Regions from separate parts of the Methyloferula stellata AR4 genome, predicted to be linked through region 2. Evidence: predicted binding sites of a transcription regulator. Region 2 holds the regulator's gene; the other holds the start of a gene.
The links. Region 2 encodes LexA, which represses DNA repair genes until DNA is damaged. Its sites were predicted from a motif close to TGTTCNNNNTGTGTTCNG; they were not measured.
Positions count from the first base shown of each region.

Region 1: A3OQ_RS0117100 (PA0069 family radical SAM protein) is a predicted target of LexA. The motif match lies at 3,813-3,830, and genes of this name have one in related genera.

Region 1 covers NZ_ARWA01000001.1:3,463,344-3,470,561, forward strand. The annotation lists gene A3OQ_RS22835 (ArnT family glycosyltransferase) at 1-780, shown strand, start outside; gene A3OQ_RS0117085 (glycosyltransferase) at 931-2,055, shown strand; gene ypfJ (KPN_02809 family neutral zinc metallopeptidase) at 2,289-3,224, shown strand; gene A3OQ_RS22840 (hypothetical protein) at 3,227-3,745, opposite strand; gene A3OQ_RS0117100 (PA0069 family radical SAM protein) at 3,883-5,028, shown strand; gene A3OQ_RS0117105 (hypothetical protein) at 5,053-5,583, opposite strand; gene A3OQ_RS0117110 (ribonuclease HII) at 5,775-6,404, shown strand; gene A3OQ_RS0117115 (site-specific DNA-methyltransferase) at 6,578-7,218, shown strand, end outside.
Region 2 covers NZ_ARWA01000001.1:2,502,601-2,509,818, reverse strand. The annotation lists gene A3OQ_RS0112315 (sensor histidine kinase) at 1-196, opposite strand, end outside; gene A3OQ_RS0112310 (LuxR C-terminal-related transcriptional regulator) at 419-1,255, shown strand; gene lexA (transcriptional repressor LexA) at 1,500-2,216, shown strand; gene A3OQ_RS0112300 (MarR family winged helix-turn-helix transcriptional regulator) at 2,271-2,756, opposite strand; gene A3OQ_RS0112295 (quinone oxidoreductase family protein) at 2,818-3,780, shown strand; gene A3OQ_RS0112290 (ComEC/Rec2 family competence protein) at 3,786-6,065, opposite strand; gene gltX (glutamate--tRNA ligase) at 6,240-7,218, shown strand, end outside.

The DNA of each region.
Region 1 (7,218 bases), 960 kb from region 2:
GCGTTCGTGCAAGCCAATTTTACCTCCATCTTTCTGAAGCACGAACCGGCCGGATTTTCGGATCTCGTCTTTCTGAAAGATAGCGCCGTGCGGCTCGCGCCGCTTCTGCTGGTGATGGTGTTTTCTTTGCCCCTGTTGATGCGCCATCGAGCGACCGGCGCACCCATCTTTTTCCTGCTGCTCTGGACGATCTTCGCCATCGCCGATTTTTTCTCGGTCGGCGGCTATTATTTCCATTATGCGCTGCCGCTGCTTGTGCCGGCGACGATCGTCTGCGCGCCGCTGCTGGAAACATCGGTCGCGGGTCCAGCTGCGATCGCATTTTTCGCTTACGTCTGTATCCAAGCGACAGGGTTTCCCCCGACCGGTTCGAAGCAAAGCGACGAACGGAGCGTTTCGGCCATGGTCGAGGCGGCACGCCCCTATGCGGCGCGCGGCTGCATCTATCTGAACGACGGGCCGCCCATCGTCTATCTGCTCACCCGTTCATGTCTGCCGACGCGCTATGTGTTCCCGGGGCATCTCAACGAGGCGGCCGAAGCGGATGCGACACATGCCACTGAGGCCATGGCGGATTTGCTGGCGGCGCGGCCTTCAGCGATCTTCGTCGCCGACAAGCCGCTTGTCCAACCGCGCAATCGCGTCACCGCGGCCATGCTCGATGCAGCTCTCGCGAGCGGCTACCAACGCATTGCGACGCTGCCCGACGCAGTCGCCGGGCGCCAGCAAGTGCTCTACGCGCGCAAGGACCTGCTGCCGCGGCCGGGGATGGCCCACTGAAATCGATGGCTATCCTTTTGTTTAAACGCGTGTTTTATTCCAAAAACTGCTCGCCCTGCTTTTGCAGTTGATGTCCCAAAAACACAGGTTCTGATTAATTCTCCGTCAAGGGCTCGTCCATAGAGTGGCTCCATTCCGTGGAGTTCCTCCTTGCTTGCCCTTGCTCCCGCCCAATTCGTCGCCCTTGCACCGCAATCGCTGCAACTTGCGGTCATTGTGCCGACCTTCAACGAGGGCGAGAATGTCGGACCGCTGGTCGAGCGGCTTGCGGTCGCGCTGCAAGGCATCGCTTGGGAAGCGATCTTCGTCGATGACGGATCGACCGATGACACCGTCTCGGTCCTCACCGCAATCGCCCTCATTGATCCACGCGTGCGGATGATCCGGCGCGTCGGCCGCCGTGGCCTTTCGACGGCCGTGGTCGAAGGCATGCTCGCAAGCGTGGCTCCTGTGCTCGCGGTGATCGATGCCGATCTTCAACATGACGAACGCGTTCTTCCGCGGCTGCTCAAAGCCGTTACCGACGATGGCGCCGACATCGCTGTCGGCACGCGCTATGCCGAGGGCGGCACTACCAATGGTTGGGAGCACGCGCGACTCCGGATGAGCCGTTTCGCGACGCATCTCGCGTCCACCCTTCTCAAAGTGCGGCTCAGCGATCCGATGAGCGGCTTCTTCGCCATTCGCCGCGATGCTTTCTTGGCGTCGCTGCCAAATCTTTCGAGCCTCGGCTATAAGATCATGCTCGATATCGTCGCTTCCGCGCCGAAGCCCCTCAAGGTCTGCGAGGAGCCCTATCAATTCCGGCCTCGACTCGCGGGCCAGAGCAAGCTCGATGCGGCGATCGCCTTCGAATATGCCCTGCTGCTCGCCGACAAGACGATCGGAAAATATGTTCCGTTACGGCTGATGATGTTTCTCGGCGTCGGCGCGTTGGGGCTGGTCGTCAATCTGGCCATACTCGCGATCCTCATGATCGCGAGCTCATTGCCGTTCTGGGCCGCCCAGACGATCGCCGTCTGCTGCGCGATGACGTTCAATTTCCTGCTCAACAATCTCTTCACCTATCGCGACCGCCGCCTGCATGGCTTAGCTCTGATACAGGGCCTTTTGACCTTCTACCTCTCCTGCAGCCTTGGCGGTGCCGCCAATGTCCAGGTCGGCTCGATGATCCTGGCCGGTGGCGGAGAATGGTGGATAGCCGGTACCGTCGGCGCCGTGGTCGGCTCGCTATGGAATTACGTCGCTTCTTCCGTGCTGACTTGGAAGCGCTGAGAAGACCCATTCAAGAAAAAGGCTCGGCTGACGGTGCTCGTCCGGCACCTCGCGCCGGAGGCGACAAAAGCGCTTCGATATTATAATGAAAGGCTCCAGCACCTTAGATCACGATGATTTTTGATTGAATCAATCAAAAATCATGAACGTGATCGATTCTAATAACTTAGAGCGGGATGCGAGCGGAAAACCGCTCACACTTTTCCTCATCCCGCTCTTGCCCGGAGCCCGCCATGGAATGGGAAGACTATCGCCGCTCGGACAATGTCGAGGACCGGCGCAACGAACAATATGCGGGCGACGGCGGCGGCGGCTTCGGCGGCACCGGGATCGGCACGGGCCATCTCGGCCTTGGCGCCATCGTGGTCTTGGGCCTGATCGGCTGGGCGCTCGGCATCGATCCGAGACTGCTGATCGGCGGCGCCGAAATGCTGAACAATGCGCGCCAGGGGTCGGTGCAGCAGAGCCAGATTCAACCCGGCCAGAGCACGCACCCGTCGCGCACGACCGGCGCGCCGAGCGATCAGATCGGCCAATTCGTCGCCGCCATTCTGGCGCAGACCGAAGATGTCTGGTCGGATGTGCTGCCGGCGCAAAAGGGCATCAAATATGTGCCGCCGAAGCTCGTGCTCTTCAACGGTGCGACGGATTCGGCCTGCGGCGGCGCCAGAGCCGCGATGGGTCCCTTCTATTGTCCGAAGGATCAAAGGGTCTATCTCGACACATCCTTCTTCCGCGACATGAAGACCAAATATGGCGGCGGCGGCGATTTCGCCTATGCCTATGTGATCGCGCATGAGATCGGCCATCACATTCAAGATCAGCTCGGGATTCTGTCAAAGGTTCAGGCGGCGGAAGCCCGCTCCGGCAGCAAGACGCAGGCGAATGCGCTTTCGGTGCGCACCGAGCTCATGGCCGATTGCCTCGCAGGCGTCTGGGCCAATAATGCCAACGCCAAATATCATGTCCTGCAGGCGGGCGATGTCGAGAAGGCGATCGCAACCGCGCAGGCGATCGGCGACGACCGGCTGGAAAAGGCCTCGCAAGGCTATGCGGTGCCTGATTCCTTCACCCATGGTTCGGCAGCGCAACGACAGCAATGGCTGGAAACCGGGTTGAAGTCCGGCCAGATCGATTCCTGCAATACGTTTTCGCGGGCGAGCGAATAGGCTCAGCCGACCCGGTGCATTCTGGTGCGCAGCGTGCGGCCGTTGAGGCCGCGCGCCATGCGCTGAAAATCAGTGCGCTCCTGCGCACGCCATAGATCCAGAGGCGCTATGGCCGCGGCGACGGGTGCCAGCCTCGGCGCAAGCCGCTGGTGCCAAGCGGCCGGCTCAGCGCGGAAGACTCCCCGCGCGTTTGGACGATGTTCCAAATCGCGCAGCTCTTCGATGAAGCCCAGGCCCGGCACGAAACCCGCCCGCACAAGCAGACAATCTGGCCCTTTGGCCAAGGCCAGGGCCTCGCGCAGCCAATCATCCGGCGCATCCGCCTCGACAAAGCCGCAGCCGGCGTGATCTGCGATGGTGCCGAGCCCCTGCCGCGGCAATCCCGCGATCGTCACGTCTCGGATGAGCCCAGCCACTGCGGCGGGCACGAGAGCGCCTAGGCTGCGGGTGAAGGCCAAAGCCGGGTCCTGCCGCCCGCCTTCAGCGTCTTTTCCGCTGAGAAAAACAATTGCTGAGGCCATTGCCGACTCACCAAACCGAGCTTGATCGTGACAAGTAATTCCCGTTTTCCACAGGTTTAAATTTGACAGTTCCTATTTTGTTCTATATCTGTCCCGTTATGTTACCGGTCCTTTTGAAGGGCTGGAAAGGATTGATCATGGCATCCAGTCAAGTTCAAGCGGCAAGCCGGAGCACTGGGCCGGTATCGGCCGAACAGGCGGCGGCCGAGCGCGAAATGCGCGCCGATTCGCGGCGGCGCGGGCGTGGCGCGCTCAGCAATGCAAGCGGCCGATTCGAGCCTTTGTCGCGCCAGCCGGAAGACGACGGCTGGGACCTTACGGAGGAACTGCCGCCGCTCAAGACCGAAATCACGATCGAGCGTCCGCGCCATATCATCACGCGAAACGACTCGCCCGATATTTCCTTCGACCGTTCGATCAATCCCTATCGTGGCTGTGAACATGGCTGCATTTATTGTTTCGCACGGCCGACCCATGCCTATATGGGGCTCTCGCCCGGCCTCGATTTCGAAACCAAGCTCTTCAGCAAGGCTAGCGCCGCGAACCTGCTCGAACGCGAATTATCGGCCCCGCGCTATCAACCGAAGGTGATCGCGATCGGCACCAATACCGATCCCTATCAGCCGATCGAGCGCGAACAAAGGGTGATGCGCGGGGTTTTGGAGGTCCTGCATCGGACCAAACACCCGGTCGCGATCGTCACCAAGTCGGCGCTGATTTTGCGCGATCTCGATCTGCTCGCGCCTATGGCCAAACAGGGTCTCGTCAAAGTCGCGCTGTCGGTGACGACGCTCGACCCCTTGCTTGCACGCAAGATGGAACCGCGCGCGGCGGCGCCCGAAAAGCGCCTCGACGCGCTCAAGCAATTATCGGAAGCGGGCATCCCGACGGCGGTGCTCGTCGCGCCGATCATTCCAGCCATCAACGATGCCGAGATCGAGACGATCCTGACGAGAGCCAAGGCGATGGGCGCCACGGAGGCGGGCTATGTGATGCTGCGCCTGCCGCTCGAACTCCACGATCTCTTCCGCGAATGGCTGCTTGCGCATTACCCCGGCAAATTGCGCCATGTCCTGTCGCTCGTCCGCTCCGTGCGCGACGGCAAGATCTATGATTCGACCTGGGGCAAGCGCATGACCGGCTCCGGGCCCTATGCCTGGATGATCGGCCGGCGGTTCGAGGCAGCCTCGGAAAAGCTGGGCCTCACCCGCAATAAGAAAAAGCTGCGCACGGACCTCTTTGTTCCGCCGCAACGCGGGGCGGAACAATTGAGCCTGTTTTAGCCGGAGCGTGATCCCGGGGAGGATTTAGGACCGCGTCGCCGGCAGGCCGTAGCGGGCGACGAGCCAGACGCCGATCAAAATCGCCGCGGCGAGGATCGCATAAGACAGGACCGAGGAGAGAATCCAGCCCCAGCCGTGTTTGCGCTGGTCACCTTGCCGCGCAGCGATCGAATTGCTGAGCCATGCGGTCTCGGAAACGGCGTCGGGGCCATTGCCGGAGAGCGTGGCGCCGGCAAGATGCCGGTAAATGCCTAAGCGGCGCGGCGTGCTCTCGCCGATAATATAAGAATTGAGCTCGGCGTCGGTCGGGCCGCGGCCCAGGGCCTTTTGAAACGCATTCAGCCAGTCGACTTTGTTTTGCTTATAGATCGAATAGGCGACAAGCCCGATAATATCGCCGTCTTCCCGGACGAGTTTGACGAAGACGGCATTACGCTCGCTATCCGCCTTGTCCAGTTGGTCGGGCTCGCTGGCCGGGGAAATCATCACCGCCTGCCCTGCGGTTTTCTCGCCGGCCACCGGCTCAGCCGTCACGACTTTTTCTTCTTCGCCCATCACAGTCTCCGTATCCGGGTCGCCCACACCGCGTCATCTGGCAGTGGAAAACCACATTTTGATTGGTTTTCCCAAAAGCTTTGCTTGCGACCCTCTGTCAAATCCGCGAATCTTATTAAGCTCATTTCGTGGCTTTTTGGCAGGTCCAGCCAAAAACATCAAAACGCCGCTGGTTTTTGCTGCATTTGGCTATGCCGACCCTCAATCCCCAGCCCAAACCCCATTTCAGACGCGAAAAATCGCTCGCGGCGAAGGGCCTGTGGCCGATTGCCGGCATTGACGAAGCCGGACGTGGACCTCTTGCAGGGCCGGTTGCCGCGGCTGCGGTCGTGCTCGACCCGCGCAACCTGCCGAAGGGTCTAAACGACTCCAAGCTTCTGCCGCCCTATGTGCGCGAACAGCTCTTCGAGGAGATCATGCGCCGCGCGATCGCGGTCGCCGTCGCCTTTTCGAGCGCCGCCGAAATCGATCGCATCAATATCCGCCAGGCGACGCTTTGCGCCATGCGCCGGGCGCTTGCCGCGCTTTCCGTCTCGCCCACTTACGTTCTGGTCGACGGCAATGACCTGCCCGAAAGCCTCCTCTGCGCAGGCGAAACGATCATCGGCGGCGACGGCTCGTCGCTCTCGATCGCCGCAGCTTCCATCGTCGCCAAGGTCACGCGCGACCGGACGATGCGGCGTCTCTGCCAGCATCACCCGCAATATGGTTTCAGCCAGCATTTCGGATATGCGACGAAGGCGCATCGCGCCGCGATCGAGCTGCATGGGCCATCGCCGTTCCATCGCATGAGCTTTTCGCCCTTCGTGATCCGGTACTGACGTAGGACTACGTATCGTTAACGGAAGCTGTCGCGCGCGGACGTCTTGATCGAAAATAGAAATTTTTAATCAAGACGTTCGAAAAAGACACATGCTGATTTAAGCACCTTAAACCCGCTTTTACCCGGCTTCGGCAATGTGACTTTGTCAGTTGCGTAACCGGTGTGTTGTTTATGCGTAATGCGCGCGCCGGAGCGGCCGGCTCGAAGTCTCAGTTAAAGGTCACGCGTCCTGAGACTTCGGCGGCGCTCCTCTCTTTACCGCTTCGCGGGGCGCGCGCGCGTCACGCGCTTCCGCAAAATGAGATTCTCGTCGGCGATTGCCTGGCGAAGCTCGATCAGCTCCCAGACGAATGCATCGACCTCGTCTTCGCCGATCCGCCTTACAATCTCCAGCTCGAAGGCGCCTTGTCGCGGCCGGATCAAAGCCTCGTCGATGCGGTCGATGACGACTGGGACAAGTTCGCGAGCTTTTCGCATTACGACGATTTTACCCGCGCATGGCTCCAGGCCACCCGCCGCGTGATGAAGAAAAACGCGACGATCTTCGTCATCGGGTCATATCATAACATCTTTCGCGTCGGCACGATTCTCCAGGACCTCGGCTTCTGGATCTTGAACGATATCGTCTGGCACAAAGCCAATCCGATGCCGAATTTCCGCGGCCGCCGTTTTACCAATGCACACGAAACGATGATCTGGGCCTCGAAAAGCGCGGAAGCCAAAAATTACACGTTCAATTATGAGACGCTGAAAGCCGGCAATGACGATTGCCAGGTGCGCTCCGACTGGTTCCTGCCAATCTGCACCGGCGC
Region 2 (7,218 bases):
ATTGCAGGCGTCGTTGAAGGACACAGATGGTTAGAAGAATATCGTTGATCCACGCCAATTGATCCCGCGCCGAGGGATCGGCTGTTTGGTTGAGCTTAAGACGAACGAGGCTCATGACGAGCTGAAAGGTATTCGCGCTTCTATGTTCCGTTTCCACCAATTGAAGCACGAAATCGCTTTCGGTGAGATTCATCATTTTGCCTGCTCCAATCTGTGGCATGAAAGTGCCGTAGCACGTCAACAATCGCGTCCTCCCCCTTGAGCTAGATCAAGGATGAAAGACGAGTTCTCATGTTGACTGCGATCGGTGCAATAGGCCGAAAGGACTGTTATAAGCCTTGGCTGATGCGCTGGGCGAATGCCGCTTTTTAATAAAATGCAATGCATTCATCTCGGTGCTGTCTGTGGATCCGCTCCAATGTCTGATCACTTGAATGAGACAGACGCAGCCGGGGCCTTTCAGGCGCTGAAAGCGCTACCCGTAAGCGCGGTCATTCTCGATGCCACCGGGCGGATCATATCGGTCAACGACACATGGAAAGAGTTCGCCCGTAAAAATGGGCTGCATATGCCGGATTTCGGAATTGGCACGAACTATTTTCAATATTGCCAATTTGACGGACCGCAGGCACCGCGGCTCGTCGAGGATCTTCGAGAGTTGCTGGCAGGCCGGATCGATGTCCTGACCTTCATCTATCCCTGCCATTCGTCGAGCGAGCAAAGATGGTATTCGCTCATCGGATTGCCGCTCTCGCTCGATCGGCCGACAGGAGTTGCGCTCCTGCATGTCAATCTCACGGACATGCTTCCGCATTTGACCCATGCGCGTCCGATCCTGGTCGAGCCCGACCCGAGCGCTGGTTCGGTAACGATCAGCGACGCCATCGAGCACTCGGTTTCACAGACGCTCGCCTCGCAATTAAGTCAGATGATCGAAGGACAGTTCACCGCTCCGCCTTCGCTTGAAAACGGAGAAAAGCCCTGCGCGCCCGATGAGGCTCTTGGCTCGCTCCTGAGCGAACGTCAGATGCAGGTTCTCCGTCTCCTCGGAGAAGGCAAGACGAACAAGGAGATCGCCGCGGCTCTCTTTCGCTCGCCCTATACGATCAAGCTACATGTATCGGCGATCTTGCAACGCTTGAAACTCAGGAGCCGGACCGAGGCGGCGCTTCTGGCCTCAAGACTGCTCGAAGCGGATGCGCCCGATCTGAATCAGGGGCGTCTCAAGTCGTGGATCAAGACGGACGCGGCGTAATCCTCAAGACTGGCTTATGCTAAAAGGCGAAGCGCGACCGGAGAACCGCGTAAAGCTCGCGCTTGGCTGATGCCCAAGCGTTGCCGGCGCGCGGCTGAAGCCCATATCCACCCCTTGCACAGCGTTGAGAGAACATATAGAGTACGTTCACTCTTTGTTTAAGGCTCTTTGAGTCTATGGAGGGGATGCGGCGCTTGATTCGAGCGTGTGCGGAAGGCGACGCCGCCTAGGGGATTAGGAACAGATGCTCACTAAGAAGCAGAACGAATTGCTGCGTTTCATCCACGAACGCCTGAAGGAGACCGGCGTGCCGCCCTCCTTCGACGAGATGAAGGACGCGCTCGATCTGCGGTCCAAATCCGGCATTCACCGGCTGATCCTCGCGCTTGAGGAGCGTGGCTTCATTCGCCGCCTGCCGAACCGCGCGCGGGCTCTCGAAATTCTGCGCCTGCCCGATTCCTCTTCACCGCCGTCTCCGTCGCGCGGCAAAAAATTCGAGCCAAGCGTGATCGAAGGCAATCTCGGCCGGGTCCATGCGATCGCGAGCCCGGCTTTGCCCGATGATGATTTCAGCCGCTCCGTCATCGCGATCCCTGTGATGGGACGGATCGCGGCGGGCACGCCGATCACCGCGCTACAGACCCGCAGCCATACGATCAGCCTGCCGCCCGACATGCTCTCGCCCGGCGAACATTATGCGCTTGAAGTGCGCGGCGATTCGATGATCGAGGCCGGCATTTTCGATGCCGACACCGTGGTCATCCGCAAGCAGGAGACAGCCGAGACCGGCGATATCATCGTGGCGCTCATCGACGACGAGGAAGCCACCTTGAAGCGCTTGCGCAAGCGCGGCGCCTCGATCGCGCTCGAAGCCGCCAATCCGGCCTATGAGACGCGCATCTTCGGGCCAGACCGCGTGCGCATCCAAGGCAAGCTGGTGGGTCTGCTGCGGCGGTATTGACGCCATTTCCTTCTCCCCGGCTGCGGGAGAAGGAGGGCCGCGACGCTCCAGAAATTATAGATCAGGCGGATCGTCCTTCACAGCATCGGCGAACTTCCGAGTGAGGCGAACGAACTCGCTGATATCCTGCGCGTCCCATGTCTTAAAAATCGCGCGGCCGATCCGGTCGCGCGCCGCATCGACAAGATCGGTCATGGCCTTGCCTTTTGGCGTGATGACGGCTTCGCGCACGCGCCGGTCGGCGGCGCTCTCCTGACGTTCGACAAGGCCAAGGCTTTCGAGCTTGGCGACCTGCCGGCTGACCGTCGTGTAATCGCGCCCGGCTCTGTCGGCCAAGTCCACGACTCCGATCGGGCCGAACCGTTCGATGCCGACCAATAGCGGAAACAACGCCCGGTCGAGCGGAATCCCAGCTTCCTTGATGAGGAATTCATCGCGCTGCGGCCGGTTCATGGCGCTGACAATATCCAGCAAAGCGTCATGGAACTGCCTGAGCTGCGCGCTAATATGTGTATTTTGCACTCTTTTGCTTGACGGCATCGGCGGCCTCTCATATATGTGTATTATGCACATAATAAGCGCATATGGAAAGGCAAACATCTTGAAAGCTGCACTCGTGAAGGGCGCCGGGCTGATTCCGGTTTATGGAGATTTCGCCGATCCCGCGCCGTCCGATGGCGAAAGCCGCATCGCTGTGAGCGCCGCCGCTCTCAGCCCTGTCGTGAAAAGTCGCGCATCGGGGACGCATTACAGCTCGTCGCAGCGGTTTCCTTTTGGTGTGGGAATAGATGGCGTGGGCCGGCTCGACGACGGCCGCAGGGTCTATTTTGTCATGCCGCGCGCGCCTTATGGCAGCATGGCCGAACGGACAGTGGCGCCCTCCGCCCAATGCCTCGCCATCCCCGACGAGCTCGACGATGTGACGGCGGCAGCTATCGCCAATCCCGGCATGTCGTCATGGGCAGCCTTTGTCGAACGCGCAAAACTAAAAGCTGGGGAGACAGTGCTGGTCAATGGCGCGACCGGCACCGCGGGGCGTCTCGCCGTCCAGATCGCGAAATATCTCGGCGCGAAGAAGGTCGTTGCGACGGGCCGCAACGCCGATGCTTTAAAATCCATCGCGGCGCTTGGAGCCGATATCACGATACCGCTCGCCGCAGATGACGCCGCCTTGGAAGACGAGCTCAAGATGCAGTTCGCGCAAGGCGTCGACGTCGTTATCGATTATTTATGGGGAAGAAGCGCCGAGCGTCTGCTGATCGCCGGGGCGAAAGCCGGGCTCGATGCAATACCGATCCGCTTCGTTCAGGTCGGCTCCGCCAGCGGGTCGGACATCGCCTTGCCGAGCGCGGCTCTGCGGTCTTCTGCAATCGAGCTGATGGGCAGCGGCATCGGGAGTATCCCACTCGATCGCTTCGTCAATGCGATCGGCAATCTCCTCCATGCGGCCGTACCGGGCGGCTTTCAGATCGCCACCAATCCTATTCCGCTATCGGATGTCGAAGACGCGTGGTCGCGTGACGATAGCAAAGGGCGCATCGTATTCACCTCCGCGCCTGCATAAGACATCTATTGCTCGAAAGCATCGCCGCCGCTTTCGATCGCGTCTTCGTCGTCGCGATTGGTCAGGGGAGACGCCTTTCCCCAATGTTGCGGCGGAGGCCGCGACCAAGGGCGGTCTTCGCCCGGTGCCCGCGCGGTGCGCATCAGCAAGCTGTCGCCCACGATCTTCAATGTGAGAGCGCCCGTATCTCTCAATCGGTCGCGGTCGATAATGAGCGGCGCGGCGCAGCCGCCCGGCGCAAAGAGCGGCGTCACGATCACCGCCGCGCGCGTACAGTCCTCGGCGAAAGCCTGTTTGTCGGTGACGAGCGAAACCGCGCGGCCGTCCTTCAGATGGCCCACGCAACCCCATTTGTCGCAAGCCTCTTTCTGAACGGCGGCGCGCGCAAGACGCCCGTCGGCGTCGGCGCGCAGCCATTGTTCGGCGGCAAAGGCGCTTGGCCTGCGGCCGATGACGGCGAGCTGGCCATCGGCGCCGCGCAGCGCCGCGGCATCGCCCGAAGGCGCAATGGCCATGTCGAAATCGGGGCCGGAGACCGCGCCGCTGAGCCCAATCAAGATCAAGGGAATGGCGCTCAGCCGGAAGATCATGCTGCGCCAGATCACGGCCGACAACACGCCGAGCGCCAGAAACACGATGGCCCATGGCGCGAAGGCCGGCAGATGGATCGTCGAGCCTGGCAGCGCACCGATGAGCCTGGCCGCCCACATGATGAAGCCGACGCCTGCGCCAACAAAATGCCAGACCCAGGCATCGAGCCCGAGCGGATAGAGCAGCGTGCCGAGCAGCGCGCCGGGCACTGCGAACATTTCGATGATGAGCAAAGTCAGCGGATTGCCGATGAGCACATAAGGGCTCAGCTCGTGAAAATTATAGGCCATGAAAGAGGCCGTCGCGGAGGTTGCGCAGAAGGTGGCAAACAAAAGCGCACCCGGGCCGTGCCGCAGCCAGTCGCGCAACGGCGCGAGCCGCGCCCATAGGTCTCCGTCGCGCACGGGAATGGCCGTGTGGGAAACCCGGTCGTCGCGCTCGCGCGAGAGGCTCGCCATGCGCGCCTCATAGACGGCGACGAGCGCCGCGACCGCGGCGAAAGACAATTGAAAGCTCGCGCCCAAAATGGCTTCCGGCTCGATGAGCATCACGGTTAGCGCGGCGAAAGCGAGATTGCGCATCGTCAGCGCCTGCCGGTCGAAGATGACGGCGGCGAGCATGATCGTGGTCATGATCAGAGCGCGCTCGGTGCCGACACGCGAGCCGGTCGCAATATCGTAGAAAATGGCGCCCGCGATGGCCGCCGCCGCGGCCCATTTTTTTATCGGCTGCCGTAAGGCAAGCGCCGGCGACAAGGCAAGGATGCGCCGCAGGCCGACGAAGAAAATCGCCGCGACAAGCGTCATCTGCACGCCGGAAATCGTGATGATGTGAAATATGCCCGCCTCGCGGATCACTTCCTTGGCATCGTCGGACAGAAGATCGCGCTTGCCCGTCACCATGGCCGCGGCGATGGCGCCCGCATCGCCGGTGACGATCTGATCGACGCGGCGCGCCAGAGCATTTCGGCCGCGATCGATCGCGCTCGTTGCTGCCATCAGCAGGCCCTGTGGCGCAGGCGGCTGCACGACGCTGATGACGCCAAGCACATTACCGACGCCGCCAAGCCGCATGAACCAGGCATCGCGGGCAAAATCATACCCCCCTGGAAGGCTTGCATGAGATGGCGGCAGGAGCCGCGCCTTCAGATGGACATAGGTGCCGGCCTCAAAGGGAGGCGTGCGGCGGATGGTGAGACGGACGCGATAGGGCATCTCGGCCGGTTTCAGGCCATCCGCCGAAGTCAGACGCAGCAGAAACCTTGCGCCTTCTCGGCGAAAATCCATTTCCTCTATGAAGCCTTCGAGCGTGGCAATGCGGATATGATCGAGCACGGGAGCCGCGACCCGCGCCGAGCGCCAGCCGGCCGAAACGAGCCCAAGGCAAATCGCGCAAAGCGCGATCAGCGGTATAAAGAGAAGGCGGTTGCCGCGCGCAAACCAGGACGCGAGCGCGAAACCCGCCGTGAGCGCTGCCGCGAAACCGAGCGAAGGCTCGCGATCGGCTTCAAGATAGAAAACGACGCCGGCACCGACGGCGACGGGTATCCAGAGAAAAAGCCGTCTCTGCGCGATCTCCTCTGCGAAGGCGCTTCGCAGCGCCGCCGACAGAAAAGAAAAGCGCCGCCACCGCACGGCGAAGGTCTGGCCGGCGGCAAAACGTCTCTTCGCGGCGGCTGATGCCGAATCCCCCATAACCCACTCGGGCGCAAACAATTGACTCAAAAGAGCGCAACAAGGGCTTCAAATATAAGGTGATCCGCCAAAACCCTTTGCTTTCGCGCCAGCCATGCTACACGACCGCGAGCGCGAAGCGAGCCAAAAGCTTCGTTTTTTGCATCGGTTTTGAGCCTCTCAGGAAAGTCCCGGATGTCCGACCCCGTGGTCACGCGTTTTGCTCCGTCGCCGACGGGATTTCTTCACATCGGCGGCGCGCGGACGGCTTTGTTCAATTGGCTCTATGCCTGCAACACCGGCGGCAAGATGCTGCTGCGCATTGAGGACACGGATCGGGAACGCTCGACCGATGCCGCCATCGCCGCCATTCTCGACGGGCTGTCCTGGCTCGGTCTGACCTGGGACGGCGATGTCATCTATCAGTTCCAGCGGGCGCAAAGGCATCGCGAGGTCGCGCAGTCTTTGCTCGACACAGGCAAAGCCTATTATTGCTATGCTACGCCGAAAGAGCTCGAGGAGATGCGCGAGAAGGCGCGCGCCGAAAGCAGGCCCCCGCGCTATGATGGTCGCTGGCGCGACCGCCCTGCCTCCGACGCACCGCCCGACGTGAAGCCGGTGATCCGCCTCAAAGCGCCGCAAGAGGGCGAGACCGTCGTCGAAGACAAAGTCCAAGGCCGTGTCTCCTGGGCGAACAAGGATCTCGACGATCTCGTGCTTCTGCGCTCCGACGGCACGCCGACCTATATGCTCGCCGTCGTCGTAGACGATCATGATATGGGCGTCACGCAGATCATCCGCGGCGACGATCATCTGACCAATGCCGCGCGCCAGATGCAGATCTATGAGGCGCTCGGATGGGCGGTTCCGGCCATGGCGCATATTCCGCTGATCCATGGTCCGGACGGCGCCAAATTATCGAAGCGTCATGGCGCTCTCGGCGTCGATGCCTATCGCGCCATGGGCTATTTGCCGGACGCCTTGCGCAATTACCTCGTGCGTCTCGGCTGGAGCCAAGGCGACAAGGAGTTTTTCTCGACGCAAGAGATGATTGAGGCCTTCGATCTCGCGCATGTCGGGCGCTCGGCGGCGCGCTTCGACTTCGTCAAGCTCGAAAGCATGAACGGCCATTATATGCGCTCCAGCCCGGACGAGGATCTGCTGAAAGCGCTCA